4 regions of the Trinickia camelliae genome follow, and region 1 is predicted to be linked to each of the others. Evidence: predicted binding sites of a transcription regulator. Region 1 holds the regulator's gene; each other region holds the start of a gene.
The links. The regulator LexA, encoded in region 1, represses DNA repair genes until DNA is damaged. The targets are predictions, from matches to a motif close to ACTGTATNNNNATACAGT.
Positions count from the first base shown of each region.

Region 2: the regulator LexA is predicted to act here: its motif matches at 2,909-2,926, upstream of AAHK20_RS29820 (VRR-NUC domain-containing protein).
Region 3: the regulator LexA is predicted to act here: its motif matches at 1,850-1,867, upstream of AAHK20_RS08365 (CppA family protein).
Region 4: the regulator LexA is predicted to act here: its motif matches at 2,508-2,525, upstream of recA (recombinase RecA).

Region 1 is NZ_JBCHAA010000014.1:45,795-50,692, reverse strand. It holds gene AAHK20_RS22255 (sulfate ABC transporter substrate-binding protein) at 1-973, opposite strand, end outside; gene lexA (transcriptional repressor LexA) at 1,251-1,901, shown strand; partial or broken gene AAHK20_RS22245 (hypothetical protein) at 2,119-2,319, shown strand; gene AAHK20_RS22240 (DUF2939 domain-containing protein) at 2,429-3,076, shown strand; gene AAHK20_RS22235 (universal stress protein) at 3,186-3,674, opposite strand; gene nodI (nodulation factor ABC transporter ATP-binding protein NodI) at 3,964-4,878, shown strand.
Region 2 is NZ_JBCHAA010000023.1:8,897-13,794, reverse strand. It holds gene AAHK20_RS29840 (DMT family transporter) at 1-264, shown strand, start outside; gene AAHK20_RS29835 (hypothetical protein) at 358-588, opposite strand; gene AAHK20_RS29830 (hypothetical protein) at 643-783, opposite strand; gene AAHK20_RS29825 (MFS transporter) at 1,549-2,760, opposite strand; gene AAHK20_RS29820 (VRR-NUC domain-containing protein) at 2,940-4,637, shown strand; gene AAHK20_RS29815 (ATP-dependent DNA helicase) at 4,634-4,898, shown strand, end outside.
Region 3 is NZ_JBCHAA010000004.1:13,713-18,610, reverse strand. It holds gene AAHK20_RS08375 (alkene reductase) at 1-733, opposite strand, end outside; gene AAHK20_RS08370 (LysR family transcriptional regulator) at 832-1,755, shown strand; gene AAHK20_RS08365 (CppA family protein) at 1,875-2,156, shown strand; gene AAHK20_RS08360 (DUF2471 domain-containing protein) at 2,195-2,599, shown strand; gene AAHK20_RS08355 (PAS domain-containing protein) at 2,620-4,101, opposite strand; gene AAHK20_RS08350 (response regulator) at 4,098-4,550, opposite strand; gene AAHK20_RS08345 (sensor histidine kinase) at 4,584-4,898, opposite strand, start outside.
Region 4 is NZ_JBCHAA010000012.1:44,426-49,323, reverse strand. It holds gene AAHK20_RS19955 (sensor histidine kinase) at 1-1,564, opposite strand, end outside; gene AAHK20_RS19950 (response regulator) at 1,574-2,329, opposite strand; gene recA (recombinase RecA) at 2,615-3,685, shown strand; gene recX (recombination regulator RecX) at 3,696-4,418, shown strand; gene AAHK20_RS19935 (DUF2889 domain-containing protein) at 4,585-4,898, shown strand, end outside.

The DNA of each region.
Region 1 (4,898 bases):
CGTCGACCGTGTACAGCTTCAGCTTCGGAAACTTGTCCGTCAGCGCGGCCGGCACCTTGCTCGAACGCGGACGATAGAAATTCTTCGCGGCGATCTCCTGCCCTTCGTCGCTATAGAGGAAGTTCAGATACGCCTCGGCGAGCTTGCGCGTGCCGTGCTTGTCGACGACCTTGTCGACCACCGCCACCGGCGGCTCGGCAAGGATGCTCACCGACGGCACGACGATCTCGAACTTGTCCGCGCCGAACTCCTTCTGCGACAGGAACGCCTCGTTTTCCCACGCGATCAGCACGTCGCCGATGCCGCGCTGCACGAAGCTCGTCGTCGCGCCCCGCGCGCCCGAATCGAGCACGCCGGCGTTCTTGTAGAGCTTGGTGATGAACGCCTTCGCCGTCTGGTCGTTGCCGCCCGGCTGGTGCACCGCGTACGCCCAGGCCGCGAGGTAGTTCCAGCGCGCGCCGCCCGAGGTTTTCGGGTTCGGCGTGACGATCGACACGCCCGGTTTCACGAGGTCGTCCCAATCCTTGATGTGCTTCGGATTGCCCTTGCGCACGAGGAACACGATCGTCGACGTGTACGGCGACGCGTTGTCGGGCAAACGCTTCTGCCAGTTCTTGTCGATGAGCCCCTTGTTCGCGAGCGCGTCGATGTCGTAGGCGAGCGCGAGCGTCACGACATCGGCCTGCAAGCCGTCCAGCACTGAGCGCGCCTGCGCGCCCGAGCCGCCGTGCGACTGCTTGAAGGTCACCGTTTCGCCGGTCTTCGCTTTCCACTCCTTGCCGAATGCCTGGTTGATGTCCTGGTACAGCTCGCGCGTCGGGTCGTAGGACACGTTCAACAGCGTCGTATCGGCGTGCACGGGCGCGCTCGCGGTAAGCGTCAGCACGCCGGCCACCGTCGACAGCGCGCTCAAAGCCAGCGTCGCAACCCACCGGCGAGCCTTGCCCGCCTTCCCCGTATTCCTTTCGGCCATTCGTTTGTTCTCCGTTTTCAAGACTGCCGCCTTATTACGTCGGGCCAGTCTAGCGAAGGGCCTACATACTCAAAAATAATAAATCTTCATTCTTTAATGACAAAAAGTGGATAGCGACAGCGGGAATCGGTGCTATGCCAGCCGTTTGGGTGCTCCGGCGTCGCGGATGACCTCGATCAAGCGTCACGGCTGGCTCGGATAGCAACACTTAAAGTAACGCTTGAAATGTGACGAATACTGTATAAAAATACAGTCACCTGTCTATCCATACAGTGCCATGACCAAACTCACCGCAAGGCAGCAGCAGGTTTTTGACTTGATCCGCCAGACGATCGAAAGAAGCGGGTTTCCGCCCACGCGGGCCGAGATCGCCGCCGAACTCGGCTTCAGCTCGGCCAATTCGGCCGAAGAACACCTGCGGGCGCTTGCGCGCAAAGGGGTGATCGAACTCGCCGCCGGCGCCTCGCGCGGCATCCGCCTGCTGATGGGCGTGGACGACGCGCCGCATCAGTTCACGCTGCCGCACGCGGGCCTGATGCAGCTTTCGCTGCCGCTCGTCGGGCGCGTCGCGGCGGGCAGTCCGATCCTCGCGCAAGAGCACATCTCGCAGCACTACGCATGCGATCCGGCGCTCTTCTCGAGCAAGCCCGACTACCTGTTGAAAGTGCGCGGGCTGTCGATGCGCGACGCCGGCATCCTCGATGGCGATCTGCTCGCGGTGCAAAAGCGCAGCGAAGCGAAAGACGGCCAGATCATCGTCGCGCGGCTCGGCGACGACGTCACCGTCAAGCGCCTCAAGCGTCGCAAGGACGGCATCGAACTGATCGCCGAGAACCCCGATTACGACAACATCTTTGTTCAGGCCGGGAGCGCGGAATTCGCACTCGAAGGTATTGCGGTGGGGCTGATTCGCCCGACCGAATTCTGAACGCTGCCCGGACTCTGACTGGAGAAATGCCATGGACCGCCTTGCCCGCCTCTTGCCTTTCCGTCAATTCGGCCGCCTGCGCCATTTGCGCGGCGTCGTGCCTTGCGCACCGCTCGAAGCCATCGACACGCTGACTCGCACCGCGCGAGTCGCAGAAACACGCTTCGATCAGCCCGGATTGCAGTTCGAATCGCAAGCGGGGAGATGGGAGCCGGCACTGCCGTCGGCGCTGCCGGCGTTCGCGCGGGTGTCGTTGAATAGCGGCTTGAACTCGGAACCCACGCGGCGCGGGCCGGTGCGCGTTTATCACAGCGCGTCGCGCCTGATCATGGTCGGCACCATCGACGCGGTCTGCCGGATGATCGATCGTTGCATTGCCGCCGAAGGCTCGGGCGCGCAGCAAGGGCTTTTCGATTGATGGGCTCGGCGGCGCACTCAGTTGCAATAGCTAACAATTCTGAAGGGATCATTTTCTTGGCTTGACGGTCCACCGTTCATCGTTATTTTTTTGCGGAGACCTTTCCCTCATGTCCGATCCCGTTCGCTCAACGCAACGCAATCCGGTTGCTCTTGCGATAAAGGCTGTTATCGCAATCGCTGTGGTCGCGGTATTGGGCTATGCCTACGCGTCGCCGTACGTTGCTCTCGATCGCTTGAAGCGCGCAGCTGACGCACGCGATGCGCAGACGCTCAATCAGTACGTCGACTATCCGGCTTTGCGCCAGAGCCTCAAGGATCAAGTCACGCAAGTGCTGACACGGCGTATCGACGAGCAAAAGCTCCACAATCCGTTCGCCGCTATTGGGGCAATGATCGGAATGGCGTTGGTCGGACCGCTCGTCGACGCCTATGCGACACCTGACGGCGTGGCCGCGATTCTCGACGGCATGCCGCCGCGCGGTACGCCCGGCGAGCATCCGCCTGAACCGGGCGAGGCCTCGGAAGACACGGCTTCGAAGGAGGCCCCCTCACAACCGGCGCAACCGGCGCCGGCGCCGTCCCAGAGCCAGTCGGCCTCGGCACCGGTGCCGGCGAAAACCACCGCGGGCTATCGCGGCGTCAACGAGTTCGCCGTCACCTACCAGCGCAATGCGGGCAACGCGCCGTATTCGGCGATTCTGCATCGCGAAGGGTTGTTTTCGTGGAAGCTGGTGGCCGTCGAGCTAAACGGTTAGATCGCTAGGCGCTTAGATCGGTTAAGCGCGCTCATTTAGCCCGCTCAAACACGCGTGACCACGGTGACGTGCGGCCAGCATGGGCAACTGGCCGCACCAGAGACTGAACTTAACGCACGCTCATCGCAGCTTCGGTTTCCGCTTCCTTTCGTTGCTCTTGTGGCGACGAACACGCAACGAGAATGCTGCACGACACGCGGTCGAGCAGTTGCGTGTTTCCCGAACCCATCCACCAGCGCGACAGGCCGCTGCGGCAACGGTGGCCGACCACGACCAGATCGGCCTGGAGTTCATTGGCGAGATTGGCGATCTCGTCGATCGGGTGGCCGAACGCGAAATGACCGTGCGCCTGCACGCCCCGTTCGGTTAGCCAGGTGACGCCCTCCTGAAGAATCTCGCGAGCGGCATCTTCGAAGCGGCCGCACGCCACATCGGTCAAGAGCCCGGCGCTCTGGGCGATGCTCGTCCGCATGTCGACGACCGACAGCAGATGCGTCTCCGCCTTCAAGTCGAGTGCGAGGTCAGCGCCGCAGCGCAACGCCTTGCGGCCTTCACGCGTGCCGTCATAGCACAACAGAATTTTTTTGTAGCTTGCCATCATGACCTCCCATATGCGCTTGTGCGCGTCTTCGACGCTTGTACGCGCCTTTGCCCTAATCATGGTGCGCCGCAATTCCGCTTGCAAGGGATGGAAAACGCTTAGTAGATCGGCCGATTCGTGCGCCAAATCGGACGAGGGCCACATGAAAGGACGGGACGATCTCCGCGCGCGGTGCAAGTCCCGCTGCACCGCACAAACTCAGCGCAAGGCGTGCACAGAGCCGCGTTGGCCGATGCACTAAAATGGCCCAAGCCTCTCACGCACTCCTATTGGAACCTACGCGCCCATGTCCGACGTTGCCATCGAGTTTCAAGAAGTCGAAAAGCATTTCGGCGACAAAGCCGTCGTGAACGGCCTGTCGTTTCATGTGCGCATCGGCGAATGCTTCGGTCTGCTCGGACCGAATGGCGCCGGCAAGACAACTTCGATCAAGATGCTGCTCGGCATGAGCGAACCCGACGCCGGCATGATCCGGCTCTGCGGCGAGCCGATTCCCGCTCGCGCGCGCTTTGCGCGTCAGCGCGTCGGCGTCGTGCCGCAGTTCGACAATCTCGATCCCGACTTCACCGTCCGCGAGAATCTGCTCGTGTTCGGGCGCTACTTCGGGCTCTCGTCGGCGCAAACGCGCGCGATGGTGCCGACGCTGCTCGAATTCGCGAGGCTCGAAAACAAGGCCGATGCACGCGTCGGCGAACTGTCGGGCGGCATGAAGCGGCGCCTCACGCTGGCGCGCGCGCTCATCAACGACCCGGACGTGCTGATCATGGACGAGCCCACGACCGGTCTCGATCCGCAAGCGCGGCATTTGATCTGGGAGCGCCTGCGCTCACTGCTCGCGCGCGGCAAGACGATCCTGCTCACGACGCACTTCATGGAGGAAGCCGAGCGGCTCTGCCATCGCCTGTGCGTGATCGAAGAAGGACAGAAGATCGCCGAGGGCGCACCAAAGGAGTTGATCGAAGCGGAGATCGGCTGCGAGGTCATCGAGATCTACGGCGCCGACCCCGCCGCGCTGCGCGACGAGCTAGCGCCGTTTGCCGTGCGCACGGATATCAGCGGCGAGACGCTTTTTTGCTACGTGCGCGATCCGCAGCCGGTGCATGCGCGCCTGGACGGCCGCGCCGGCCTGCGCTATCTGCATCGCCCGGCCAATCTCGAGGACGTGTTCCTGCGCCTGACCGGCCGCGAAATGCAGGACTGACCACTCGCACAAGAAAACGC
Region 2 (4,898 bases), on a different contig from region 1:
AAGCCGAGCGTGAGCGTGCTGGTGCCGCTGCTGTGGCTGGGCATCGTGATCTCGGTGTTCGCGCAACTGTTGTTCTATCGGCTCGTGCGAAGCGGCAATCTGGTCAACGTGACGAGCCTCTTTTATCTGGTGCCCGTCGTGACCGCGCTGATGGACTACGTGTTTCTCGGCAACCGGTTGTTGCCGTTGGGGATCGCCGGTATGGGCGCGATTCTGCTCGGACTCGCGCTCGCGCTGGGAGCCGCGCCCGAGCGAGCACGCTGAGCGACATCGCAAGTCGATTGGAGATTAGGGATGTTCGCGCGGCCTCCGTTTCGCGCGGACATCCCCTTCGAAACGCGCTCCATGCCTTCGACCCTACCGGCTGCGAAGCGTATCGCCGAGGCAATACTTTCCGTAGATCAGGCAGTGGGAAGGCTTGCTGTTCGTCTCGGCACGTTTGACGACAGCGTCAGACGTGGGGCGCAGATCGTCGGTTGCGCGGGGCACGCAGGCCGGGTTGATGGACTCCAGCGTGACAAAGAGCATCAATGCACCCAGTAAGAGCGGCACCAACGCCGCCCAGTGATGGATATGCAAGCGATTCATGGCAGTCGCTCCTACCTACCGGATTCGCACACTCCGTAGAGCGCGCGCCGAGGCTTACGAAATGAGCGCCTTGAGGCGGCGCCAGAGAGCAGCGAGCCGGTGCGTTTCGCGGGTTTGCAGCGACAGCATCGCGTCGTATTGGGCGCGCGATTCGTTGACGTGCGGCAGGTTCGAAAGAAGAAGGCCGAAGTTCATGGTGTAGCTCCGTGCGTCTGGCTTGACGCGTTGCGCGAAAAGCCAGCAGACACGGAAGACCACGCGCGTCATGCGCGCAGTGGCAGAGGTCTACTCGCTTTTCACAGTGAATGGCAAAAATGGTGTTGCGCGGCGTATGGGATAACTGTCACTGTCCGGCATTTCGGCTCCTTTACGGTGTGGGTACGCGCGTTTCTTAGGCACGTGTTTATCCACGCGCTCGCGTGAGAATGAATCGCACGAGCGCGAACGAACGCCGCGATGGGTCGATCGCGACGCAGTGCCAAACAGACAGACGCGCGCAAGCGCGGCGTCCAAATGGCGCTAGTCAGGGTGCACGGGGAGTGTGGCTACGGCGCGCACCGGCTGCCTGCTGGCAGAACGGTGGCTAATAAACAAAAGCGCAGACGTCCTGCCGGTCAGGCAGCGAAACGATTCGAAGGTCGACAACTACAACTGTCCAAGGCAGAGGCCCCTTTTGTGAAGACACTTAAATTCTAGGCGTCGGGATATTCGCGAGTCAACACGATTTTCTAAGCAGAACCAATATATTTTCGAGGCTTCGTTCGATATGCCTCGCAGCCCCGTCATATCAGGCTCAAGTCTTTCAGAACTACAACGGAGAATATGATCGAAAGTGCCATGCTCGTTCGATAATGCTAAGCAGTTGCATTCACCACAACGCTTCTTTCAACGTTCTCCTCACGATCCCATTTGTCCGCTTTTATTTTTACTTTATATAGACATCGATTATTTGAACAACATTTAGACGACCCGTGAGTTTCGCGTCGACGCTTGCCCAACCAACACGAGCAGCGCGATCGCGCAAAACCCCGCTCCCGCATAGAAGGTCGTTGCCGCGCCGAACCGGTCCCACAACCCGCCGGCGACGACGCTTGCAATCAGCGTCGCCAATCCGCTTATCAGGTTGAAGAAACCGAACGCCGTCCCCTTCAATTCGGCGGGCGCGGCATGCGCGACCATCGTCGCCAGCAGCCCTTGTGTCAGGCCCATATGCAGCCCCCAGAGCGCGACGCCAAGCAACACGATCGGCCAGCTGTTGCCGTGCGCAAGCACGATGTCGGACCCGATCAGCACGACCAGGCCCATCGCCAGCAGCCGCGCATGGCTCATCGAATCGGCCAGTTTTCCGAACGGATAGGCCGACAGCGAATACACGACGTTCATCGCGACCATGACGAGCGGCACGAGCGCGATCGGCACGCCGCCTTGCATCGCGCGCAGCACGAGAAACGCCTCGCTGAAGCGCGCCAGCGTGATGACCGCGCCAGCGACGACGACCCACCAATACGTGCGGCTGAGTTGCTTCAAGCTATCGATCCGTACCGGATTGACGCGCTTCGCACCCGGCTGCCACGCGGGCTCCCGGATACCGAAGGCCAATAGCGCAACAGCGACGAGCCCCGGGATGACGGCCACCCAGAAGACCCAGCGGAAGCGGTCCGCCCACAACAGCATCAGCGCGACGGCGATCAAAGGGCCGATAAAAGCGCCGACCGTGTCGAGCGCTTGCCGCAAGCCGTAGGCGGCGCCGCGCAAGTGCGCGGGTGTGATGTCGGCGACGAGCGCGTCCCGCGGCGCCCCGCGGATGCCCTTGCCGATCCGGTCGACGACGCGCGCGGTCAGGACGATGCCCGCAGTCGGCGCAATCGCGAACAGCGGCTTGCTCAGCGTGCCCATGCCGTAGCCGATCACCGCCAGCCATTTCCGGTTGCCGAGGTAGTCGCTCAACGCGCCGGAGAACATTTTGACGATCGGCGCGGCCGCCTCGGCGATGCCTTCGATCAGCCCGACCGTCATGGCGCTCGCACCGAGGCTCGTCACGAGAAACATCGGCAAGAGGCTGTGAATGGTTTCCGATGAGATGTCCATGAACATGCTCACGAAACCGAGAACCCAGACGCCGCGCGGAATCTGGCTCAGCGTTTTGGGGCGCTGGATGGAATCGGTCTGCACGGCGTGGGTCCTTGTCGGCGTCCGGATTCCAATCATAGAAACGCGCGGCGTGATTGGAAACGTCGGAAACGTCGAAAACGTCGAGAAATGCCGGCTCCCGAAAAAGCTCACCTGACGCTGCGCGCCGCCTGGTTTGCTATCATTCATCCCTGTATAAATATACAGTCCCGTCGCTCCCCGTGCCGACCGATCCTCCCTATTACCTGCTGAACTTCGAGCGCGCGCTCGCGTGGATCGCCGAACGTTACGACGACCTGTTCAGCACCGGCGAGCGTGCGTTTTTCGAGGCGTTCGCCGCGTTGCCGCAAGACTCCCGCGCGCTGCTCGTGCGGATGCTGATGCGCAAGGGCACGCTGTTTCGGGCGAGCCGTCTGTCGTATGAGGAGATCGGGTGTCCGTTGGCGGCGGCGCAGCCGCTCGTTGAGCTTGGCTGGCTCGATTCCGAACCGGAGCTCACGCTTGACGAAGTGTTCGCGCTGACGACGCGGCCCGAGCTGCTGCAGATGTTTCCCTCCACCGTCACGGCGCTCGGCAAGCAGGCCCGCAAATCCGATTGGCTCGACGCGCTGCGGCCCACCCACGTCGACGCGCGCAGCTACGCCGCCTGGGGCGCGCCGCCCGGCGACCCGGTGTTCCGCGTCGCGATCGCGCCGCTTTGCGATCGGTGGCGGCTCATGTTCTTCGGCAACCTGCATCAAGATTGGTCGGAGTTCGTGCTCGCGGATCTTGGCGTGTTCAAGTACGAAAGCGTGTCGTTCTCGCGGTCGTCGCGCGCGTTTCAGCGGCGCGCGGATATCGACGGCTATCTCGCGCTGCAGGCGTACCGCGAAGCGCTCGATGTGGTCGATGCACTCGACGATGACGAAGCACTCGACGCGCTCGCCGCCGCCGTCCTCGCCATCGATATCGACAACGCGTGGCTCGAAACGCGCCGCGCGAAGCTGCTGTTCCGCATCGGCCAGCACGCCGAGCGCCGGCAGAACTGGGACGCGGCCCTTGCTGTCTTCGCGCGGTGCGCGTGGCCCGGCGCGCGTCACCGGCGTATGCGGGTGTTGGAGCGCTGCGGCCGCTTCGACGATGCGTTGGCGCTCGCTTTGCAAGCGGCCGAGGCGCCGGAAAGCGAGGAGGAAAGCCAACGCATCGCGCGGATGCTGCCGCGCTTGCAACGCCAAACGGGGCAGCCGGCAAAACGCACCGTAGCAGCCGCGCAGCCGATCGCGCGCAGCACCCTCGAACTCACGCGGCCCGCTGCGCCGATCACGGTCGAGTACGCCGCGCGCGACGCGCTCAGCGCCGCCGATGCGCCCGTTCACTACGTCGAGAACGCGCTGATCAATTCACTGTTCGGCCTGCTGTGCTGGGAGCCCGTGTTCGCGGCCATTCCGGGCGCGTTCTTTCACCCGTTCCAGCGCGGCCCCGCCGATCTGCACGCGCCCGATTTCCGCGCGCGCCGCGCCGAGACGTTCAACCGGTGCTTGGCCCAACTCGAAGACGGGACCTATCGCGAGACGATCCTGCGCCATCTCGAGAGCAAGGCCGGTGTGCAATCGCCGTTCGTGTTCTGGGGGGTGCTGAGCCCCGAACTGATTGCGCAGGCGCTCGATTGCCTCCCCGCCGCGCATCTGAAGCTCTGGTTCGAGCGGCTGCTCGGCGACATTCGCAGCAACCGGTCGGGGCTGCCCGACCTGATCCGCTTTTGGCCCGCCGAGCGCCGCTATGAGCTGATCGAAGTGAAAGGCCCGGGCGACCGTCTGCAGGACAATCAGATCCGCTGGCTGCAGTATTGCGTGCAGCACGGCATGCCGGTGCGCGTGCTCGACGTGCGCTGGACCGAAGACGCGGGCGTTGGCGCAACACAAACGGCCGAGGCAACGTGACCTACGTCATCGCCGTCCGCGCCCTCTGCGAGTTCACGGCCAAGCGCGGCGATCTCGACCTGCGCTTCACGCCGGCCCCCACCGCGCTCGAAGGGATCGCCGGTCACGCAACCGTCGCCGCGCGCCGAGCGAGCGGTTACGAAGCGGAGATCACCCTCACCGGCACCTATCGCGATCTCACCGTGCGCGGCCGCGCCGACGGCTACGACGCCGCGCTCAACCGGCTCGAAGAAGTGAAGACCTATCGCGGCGATCTCGATG
Region 3 (4,898 bases), on a different contig from region 1:
CGGTCAGTCCGAAGCCACCCATTGCGAGCGCCGGGCTGATCTTGATGCCGACACGCCCTGCTCCCCAGACCGCGATGAGCGCGTCGAGAACCTCCAGGACGATCCGCGTTCGGTTCTCCGCACTGCCACCATAAGCGTCTTCGCGGATATTCAGCGCGCTGTTGAGGAATTCCGGCAGGAGATACGTGGTTGCGGCATGCAGTTCCACGCCATCGAAGCCGGCCTCCCGGGCATTTCTCGCAGCCGTCCCATAGTCGGCGATGGTCGAGCCGATTTCTTCAAGCGACATGGCGCGCGGCGTCACCGTATCCTTGAACCCTCCAGGGGTGAATGCTTTCAGGCGTGGGTTAACAGCGGACGGGGCGACGGGTAGCTCGCCGTCGAAAAAGTCGGGATGCGAGATCGCCCCGGCATGAGCAAGCTGCGCGAATATTGTCCCGCCTTCGGAATGCACGGCCGAGGTGACGGCCCGCCAGCCCTCGATCTGCCGTTCGGTAAAGAGGCCGGGAGCGTTGATGAATCCGATTGCTCGAGGGCTGATCCAGGTGCCTTCGGTGAAGATGAGGCCAGCGGCCGCTCGCTGTCGATAGTATTCGACATGAAGTTCTGTGGGCGCGAGTTCGGCATTGCGCGCCCGGCCGCGCGTCATGGACGCCATCACCACACGGTTTTTGAGTTGAAGTTCGCCGAGCGCGTAGGGCGTGAAGAGAATCGCTTGGTTAGAAGAGGTCATGGCCGACACATTTCGGGGGGGTAACTTCGAGCAATGATTGGCTTATTCAGAAATTCGCGGTAGTCTGAAAAATCGACTTTATTAAATGCAATTTCTGAATGAATGACAGGTTCTTCTCGTTGCAACTGTTCGCCCGCGTCGCGAGGAGCGGGAGTTTTTCCGTTGCTGGGCGCGAGATGGGCATTTCGCAGCCTTCGGCGTCGCGGATCGTGGCCGCCCTCGAAAAGCAAGTCGGCGTCGCGCTATTTGTTCGAACCACGCGAGCTGTGACGCTCACCGAGGCAGGCTCCGACTATCTGTCTCGTATCGAGTCCATCCTGTCTGCTCTGGAAGAGGCCGATCACGCCGCGCGCGGAACCGGCGAGCTGCGCGGCCTGCTGCGCGTCGCCACCTCCTCCGGCTTCGCGATACGTGCTGTCCTGCCGCGCCTGGCACGTTTCACCGATCAGCACGCCGGTCTGCGCATGGAATTCGTCCTCAGTGATGATCGGCAAGATCTTGTCGGCGAATCGATCGACGTCGCTGTCCGCATCGGCGTTCTTGGCGATTCCACGGCCATTGCCCGCAAAATCGGAACGGTGCGCCGTGTCGTCGTTGCAGCGCCCTCCTACCTGGCCAAGGCCGGAACTCCGTCGGCCCCGCGCGATCTTGCGGACCACGCAACCATCGTCAGCTCTGCCGGCCGAGGCATTGAAGGATGGGCGTTTCAGCGTGACGGAATGACCCGCTCGGTGCGCGTCGAAGGACGATTTTTCCTGAATGGCACGGATGCAGCCGTGGCGGCGGCTGTCGCCGGGCTCGGCATTCTTTCGACAGGCGATCTCAGCGTGATAACCGAACTGGAAACGGGCCGACTGGTGCGCGTGCTGCCCGATTGGGAGATGGGATCGGCGGACATCAATGTCGTGCTTCCGGCAGGCCGAGCCGCGAAGCCGTCCGCACGCGCATTCTCGGATTACATGGCGGCCGAGTTTCGGGATTTGCGAACCGCCAATAGCGGCGTAGAACGCATCGACAGTTGAAGGCAACTGTCTACCATCTGCACCCTCTTTCCGCCGAGTCCAACTTCCCGCGAATTAGCTTGCGTCTTGGCCGAATACTGTATAAATTCACAGTACTGTTTTTATATACAGGATCGGCCATGAATCAACTCATCCGCATCTTGAACGACGGTGATCGCGAAACGCTTGCGTGGTTGCGCAAGCATGTCGGAGACGTGCGCGTGGTTGCCGCTGCGCGACATCTGGGAGGCAACGGCAAACCGTACCTGTCCGCGGTATGCCGCTATCTCGGCGTACGCCCACCCACGCCTCACCAGCAGAGCCGGCCTGTTGAAGACTGCACGGTCGGCGATAACCATCTTGCCCAGATCCGCCAGTTGCTGGCACAGCGAAACAAGGCGTTGTTGAAGCATCAGGTTTGATGCCGCGAGTTGCCGCGAGTCCTCAGGAAGATAACCCTATGATTAACGACTCTGCTCTTGATATGGATGTTCACGACGTCAATCCTGTCGCCCTCGAACGCGCACTCCGCAGCGCGTCGCTCGACCTCCAGCAGATCATTGCCACGATCGCAGGTCGTCACCTCGACAGTGGCCGTCGCCGTTACTCAAGTGGCGCGCGGTTGCCGACCTGGCGCACGCTGCTGACCATCGACGAACAGGTCTTTGAGAATCGGGGCTTCCGGGCGAGGCACAACGAGGCAGTACGCTCGACATTTGTCCGGTTTGAGGACAGTCGTTTGTCCGCGATGGATCTCGACGAACCCGTCGACTGGCGACGTGACGACGACAACTTGCCAGTCGTGTACCTACTCGTGCGCGCACTGGTACAGGCCGAAGCTACCGATGCGGCCACTCAGGACTAGTCGCCCCCTTGCAGTCAGCTTCAAGAGTCAGGGAGCAATTGAGCCTCGACGGTCGCAAGCGGCAAAGTGATCGTCAGACCAAAACCCTCCCCGGGCGCCGTGCGGACGCGAATCTCGCCGCCGAGCCGCGCGGCGCGCTCGCGCATCCCGAGCAAGCCGAACGAATTGAGGCCCGGGCGCGCATCGCTTGCGGCGCCGCGGCCGTTATCGGCGATCCGCACGATGCAGTACGGCTCGTCGCGCACGATCTCGAGCGTCGCTTCGGTGGCGCGCGAATGGCGCGCGATATTCGTCAGCGCCTCCTGAACCATGCGAAACACTTCCGTCGCGCTGTCTTGGCTGAACGCGATGTCCCTCGCGTCGACGCGCGTGATCACCCGCACGTCGTAACGCGCCGAGAAATCCTTGACGAGCCAGTCGATCGCCGGCATCAGGCCAAGATCGTCGAGTATCACCGGACGCAGGTCCGTCGCGATCCGCCGCACAGAGTGAACCAGCTGATCGATCAGCGCGTAGAGATTGTGCAGGGCCTCGCTCGACGTGACGGCCTCGGCACGCTTGAGTTCGTCTTCGGCAAACATGACTTCCATTTTCAGCGCGGTCAGCTGCTGGCCTAGATCGTCGTGCAGTTCGCGCGCGATGCGGGTCTTTTCCTCTTCACGGATCTGCTGAATGTTCGCCGACAGGCGCTGCAGTTCTTCGCGAGAGCTGCGCAACGCTTCGTCGGCACGCTTGCGATCGGTGACATCCATGATCCAGCCGACGATGCGATAAGGCTCGCCGGACGCATTGCGCAGCGCCTGCCCGCGCGACTGAATCCAGCGGAAGTCGCCCGACTTGGTGCGCACGCGATACTCGACGTTGTAGTCGCGCTTGTGCTCCATATGCGCCTTCAGGTTCGCCGCGACCAGTTCGACATCGTCCGGGTGGATGGCGTCCTCATGCACCTGGGCGACATTGGGCATTTCATGGTCTTCGTAGCCCAGGATTTCCTTGAAATGGGGCGAAAAGTACATCGCGCCCGTTTGCGGGTTCCAGTCCCACAAGCCGGCCGTGGCGCCGCTCACCGCGAGTTGAAACCGCTCTTCGCTCGCCGCCAGCGCCGCCGCCACGCGGTGCCGCTCGATCGCGTAGCGAATCGCGCGGCCCAACAGCGACGCGTGGATTTCCTTCTTCAGCAAATAGTCCTGCGCGCCTTCCTGGATCGCGAGCAAACCGACCGACGCATTGTCGAGCCCGGTCAGCACGAGCACCGGCACGTCGGGTGCGTGCCGACGAAACGTGCGGAACGTTTCGACGCCCTGCGCGTCGGGCAGGCCCAGATCGAGCAGCACGACATCGAGGTGTGTCGCCTGCGCCTCTGCCAAGGCCTGGGACAGCAGCTCGGCACGAATCAGCTGGGGCTCGAAATCCACCACCTCCGAGAGCGCTTCGCCGAGCAGCAAAGCGTCGGTGGCACTGTCCTCGACCAGCAGAATCCGGATGGTTCGCGGCGTGCTCAAGACTGATCCGGAGGCAGTGTGACGACGCCGAACCAGAAGTCGTTGATGGTCCGCACCACGTCGATGAACTTGTCGAAATCCACGGGCTTCGTGATGTAGCAGTTGGCATGGAGCCCGTACGATCTCGCGATGTCCTCCTCCGCCTTCGAGGTAGTCAAGATGACGACGGGGATGTTCTTGAACTCGGGATCGGTCTTCAACTCCTCGAGCACTTCCCGGCCGCTCTTGCGTGGCAGGTTGAGATCGAGAATGATCAGCCCGGGCCGGTGCGCCGACTGATATTGGCCTTCGCGCCGCAGGTATTCCATCGCGGCCACCCCATCGTCCACGACGTGAAGCGGATTGAGGACCTTGTAGTGCTCCATGGCTTCGCGCGTCATCATGACGTCGGTCGGGCTGTCCTCCACCAAGAGGATATGAACCAAACTGCCGGTTTGGTCGACGATCATCGGCTGCTCCTGTTATTTACATCGTTATCCTGATTACTCGACGAACTCCTTGCGCAGCGTAAAGAGAAATGTCGTGCCCTCGTCCTGGCCGGACTCCACCCAGATCCGGCCGCCGTGCTGCTCGACGATGCGCTTGCATAGCGCGAGCCCGATCCCCGTGCCGGGGTACTCGCGTCGCGTATGCAAGCGTTGGAAGATGAGAAAGATCCGCTCGAAGTATTGCGGGTCGATGCCGATCCCGTTGTCCTTGACCCACAGCCGCCACCCGTCCTCCTCGGCGCGGGCGCCGACGTGGATGTGCACGGGGCCGTCCGGACGCCGGAACTTGATGGCGTTGCCCACCAGGTT
Region 4 (4,898 bases), on a different contig from region 1:
GCTCGGATTGATAGACGTTGTCGTCGATCGCGAGCGTGCCGCCGTGCATCGTCGCGATCTCGCGGACGATCGCGAGCCCGAGCCCGCTGCCGTCGCCCTCGCGGCCGAGAATCCGATAGAACCGCTCGAGCACTCGGGCGCGCTCGGCGAGCGGAATGCCGGGCCCGGTGTCCTCGACTTCGAGGTGCACTTGCTGATTCGGCTCGTCGGGCCGCACGCGAACCGTAATGCGGCCGCCTTGAGGCGTATAGCGAATCGCGTTGTCGATCAGATTCGACAGCATCTCGCGCAGCATGACCGGGTTGCCGTCGACCGTTATAGGTGCATCGGGGCCTTCGTAGCCGAGATCCATCTGCCTGGCGAGCGCCGGCTCCACCCAGTCGCGGACCGTGAGCCGCGCCAGCTCGGACACCTCGACTCGCGCGAACGCTTGCCCCGACATACTGCTTTCCGCTCGTGCGAGGGCGAGCAGCTGCGTGACAAGGCGCGCGGCATGCTCCGAGCTCGTCGCGATCTGTTCGAGCGAGCGGCGCACCTCGGCCGATACGTCCTGCCGCAGCGCCAGCTCCGCTTGCGTGCGCAGGCCGGCGAGCGGAGTCTTCATCTGATGCGCGGCGTCGGCGATGAAGCGCTTTTGCAGCTCCATGTTCTGCGCGAGACGCGTGAGCAAGTCGTTGAACGAGGTGACGAGCGGCTCGATCTCGGGCGGCGCGCGCCGCGCTTCTAGCGGCGAGAGGTCGTCGAGCCGCCGCGCGCGCAGGTTCGATTGCAGCGCCGTGAGCGGCGCAAGGCCGCGCGACAGCCCGAACCAGACGAGCACGATCGCGAGCGGCAGGATCACGAACTGCGGGAGGATCACGCCTTTGATGATGTCGTTGGCGAGCTGGCTGCGCTTGTCGAGCGTCTCGGCGACTTGCACGAGCACCGGCGCCCCGCAGACCGCCGACCCGGCGGCGCGGACTGCGGCGTCCTCGCAGGCGGCCTCGTGCGGAAACTCGACCGTCGTGTACGCGATGCGGATGTCGTTGCCGTGCAGCATGTCGTCGCGGAACTCGACGATGCCGGGCTGCGGGCGGTCGTCTTCGTGCGGCAGCGGCAGGTCGGCATCGCCGCCGACCAGCTCGCCGCGTGTGCCGAGCACTTGGTAGAAGACTTTGTCGACGTTGTCGGCGGAGAGGAAGTCGCGCGTCGACGCGGGCAGCGTCAGTTCAGCGACGCCGTTCACCGGCTGGATTTGACGAGCGAGCACGTAGACGTCGGTTTCGAGCGCGCGGTCGAACGGACCGTTGGCGATCGTCTTCGCGACGAGATAGGTGACCGCGATGCTCATCGGCCAGAGCAGCAGGAGCGGCGCGAGCATCCAGTCGAGAATCTCGCCGAACAGCGAGCGCGGGCGCGCTTCGGGCGTGGCCTCGGTCTCGTCGGGCGGCGCGAAGGGGTTGGCGTAGGTGGCGTCGCGGACCTCGTCGGGGTCTGCCGCGCGCGTGGCCGCGGGCTCCGGCGGCGTGTGCCCCGGACGCTCTGCGGGTGCCGCGGCGCCTTCCGCGGAAGCTGGCGAGGCCATGTGACGTCTCTACTTGGACGAGTGATTCGCCGGCGACTTGGCTGCGCCGTTCGAAGTCGCGTCCGAAGCACTGGACGATGGCGCGGCGCCGGCGGCCGGGGCGGCTTTCTCGAGGCAGTAACCGAGGCCGCGCACGGTGATGATCCGCACGCCGCTCGGCTCGATCTTCTTGCGCAGCCGGTGCACGTAGACCTCGATCGCGTTGTTGCTGACTTCCTCGCCCCATTCGCACAGATGGTCGACGAGCTGCTCCTTCGACACGAGCCGGCCGATCCGTTGCAGCAGCACTTCGAGCAGGCCGAGTTCGCGTGCCGAGAGGTCGATCACCTGATCGTTCACGGTGGCGATGCGGCCCACCTGGTCGAACGCGAGCGAGCCGTGCCGCACGACGGTCGGGCCGCCGCCCGCGCCGCGGCGCGTGAGCGCGCGCACGCGCGCTTCGAGCTCGTTCAAGTCGAACGGCTTGGCCATATAGTCGTCGGCGCCGAGGTCGAGGCCCTTCACGCGCTCTTCGACGCTGTCGGCGGCGGTGAGGATCAGCACGGGCAGGTTCGAATTGCGGGCGCGCAGGCGCCGCAGCACTTCGAGGCCGGACAGGCGCGGCAGCCCGAGATCGAGGATCAGGAGGTCGAAGGCTTGCACCGAGAGGGCGGCATCGGCTTCGGCGCCACCCTTCACGTGATCGACGGCATAGCCCGATTGGCGGAGTGATCGGACGAGACCGTCCGCGAGTATGCTGTCATCTTCAGCAATGAGAATTCGCATGATGTGCCGCTGCCGCGTTGCAGTTACCGCGGCACCGCGCTGTGCCACAGCGTCGCCCGGCGCGCGGCGGTCTCCGAATATCGTGTGGTGTTGGCTGCCCGGGGGCGTGCCCGGTTGTTACCCGTTGTCAATTCGCACATGCGACGCCAATACGCGTTGCCTCGGGCTTGCAAAAACCACTGTTTTTTTATACAGTGTCTGCGTTTCGTGCGCTGGTTCAGCAACTAACCGCTAAGGGCCCGCGCACCCACCTCAGACGCCGTTCATCATAGCAAAGGACGATTCATGGAAGAAAGCAAGAAAGGCTCGGCTGGACTGACTGCTGAAAAGAGCAAGGCACTCGCTGCAGCGCTCGCGCAGATCGAAAAGCAGTTCGGCAAAGGGTCGGTCATGCGGCTCGGCGACGGCGAGGTGGCCGAAGACATTCAAGTGGTGTCGACGGGCTCGCTCGGCCTCGATATCGCGCTCGGCGTCGGCGGTCTGCCGCGTGGCCGTGTGGTCGAAATCTACGGGCCGGAATCGTCGGGCAAGACCACGCTGACGCTGCAAGTCATCGCCGAAATGCAGAAGCTCGGCGGCACGGCCGCGTTCATCGACGCGGAACACGCGCTCGATATCAACTATGCCAGCAAGCTTGGCGTGAACGTGTCGGATCTGCTGGTCTCGCAGCCTGATACCGGCGAGCAGGCGCTTGAAATTGCCGACGCGCTGGTGCGCTCGGGCTCGATCGACATGATCGTGATCGACTCGGTCGCGGCGCTCGTGCCGAAGGCCGAAATCGAAGGCGAAATGGGCGATTCGCTGCCGGGTCTGCAAGCGCGTCTGATGTCGCAGGCGCTGCGCAAGCTCACCGGCACGATCAAGCGCACCAACTGCCTCGTCATCTTCATCAACCAGATCCGCATGAAGATCGGCGTGATGTTCGGCAACCCGGAAACCACCACGGGCGGCAACGCGCTGAAGTTCTACGCGTCGGTGCGCCTCGACATTCGCCGCATTGGCTCGATCAAGAAGAACGACGAAGTGATCGGCAACGAAACGCGCGTGAAGGTCGTCAAGAACAAGGTGTCGCCGCCGTTCCGCGAAGCGATTTTCGACATTCTCTACGGCGAAGGCATTTCGCGCCAAGGGGAAGTCATCGACCTCGGCGTGCAAGCGAAGATCGTCGACAAGGCGGGTGCGTGGTACAGCTATAGCGGCGAGCGCATCGGCCAGGGCAAGGACAACGCACGCGAATTCCTGCGTGAGAATCCCGACATCGCACTCGAGATCGAAAACCGCATCCGCGAATCGCTTGGCGTGAACGCGATGCCGGCTGGCGCTGCGGAAGGCGTCGAAGTCGCGGACGAAGAGTAAGCATCGCGTGATGCGCAAGGGTCGGGCGGCGTCGAATTCGGGGCGCGGTAAAGAAGAGCGTGAAGCGGCTCGGTCCGATCCGCTTGATCCTTTCGATCCATTTGAGTCATTCGACGCGCACGATCTCGCAGAGGGTCGTCGCGCGTCGACAGCAGATGTGACCGGTTCTGACTCGGCGAATGCCGGGTCATTAACCGGTCAATCGAACGAACCCACCTATACCCGCTCGCGTCGAGAGCCCTCGGCCTCATCTGACGAGTCTTCCGGGCGCTCGAAAAAGCCAGCCCGCTCATTGAAGGCTCGTGCGCTCGACTATCTGTCGCGACGCGAATACAGCCGCTCCGAACTCTCGCGCAAGCTCGCTTCCTTTGTCGAAGAGGCCGACGCGCTCGAACCGCTGCTCGATTCGCTCGAGAGCGAAGGCTGGCTGTCCGATTCACGCTTTGCCGAAAGTCTCGTTCATCGCCGCGCGGCGCGCATGGGGACGAGCCGGATTGTCGGCGAACTGCGCCGCCATGCGGTGGGCGACGCCCTGATCGAAGAAGTCGGCGCGCAGCTTCGCGAGACCGAACTGGCTCGCGCGCAAGCCGTTTGGCGCAAGAAGTACGGCCACCTTCCCGAAACCCCTGCCGAGCGCGCCAAGCAAGCGCGCTTTCTGGCCATGCGTGGTTTCTCCCGCGCGACGATCGTCAAAATCCTGAAGGGCGGCGACGAGGATTGGGACGGCGTGTAAGGAGGACGAGTGACGACAGGGTGTAACGACAGCCTATAAAGAGAAGGTTGCGACCGGTGCAACCGTCCACGTCCGCCACAGCCTCGGCTTGTGGGGACCTCGGTCTATCTCAAATACCCAGTATGCTAAAATCCCCGGGTTTTCCCATTCAGCCGTCTCCTCTCGCATGCCGCTTTCCCCGCCCGTCTCCCGCAAGTTGCGCCATCGCCGCGCAATTCGAGCGGAAGCGTTCGAGCGTGAAGACGGCTTGTGGGACATCGAGGCGTGCCTGACCGATCATAAGCCGCGTGACGTGGCGCTTGCGCCCGGTGTCCGGCCCAACGGCCTGCCGATTCATGAACTCTGGCTTCGCATCACGATCGATCGCAAGCTCAACGTCGTCGACGCGGAAGCGTCGTCCGACTGGGTGCCCTATCCCGGTCACTGCGAAGCCGCCAATCCCGCCTACCGCGCCCTTATCGGGCTCAACCTGTTCCAGAA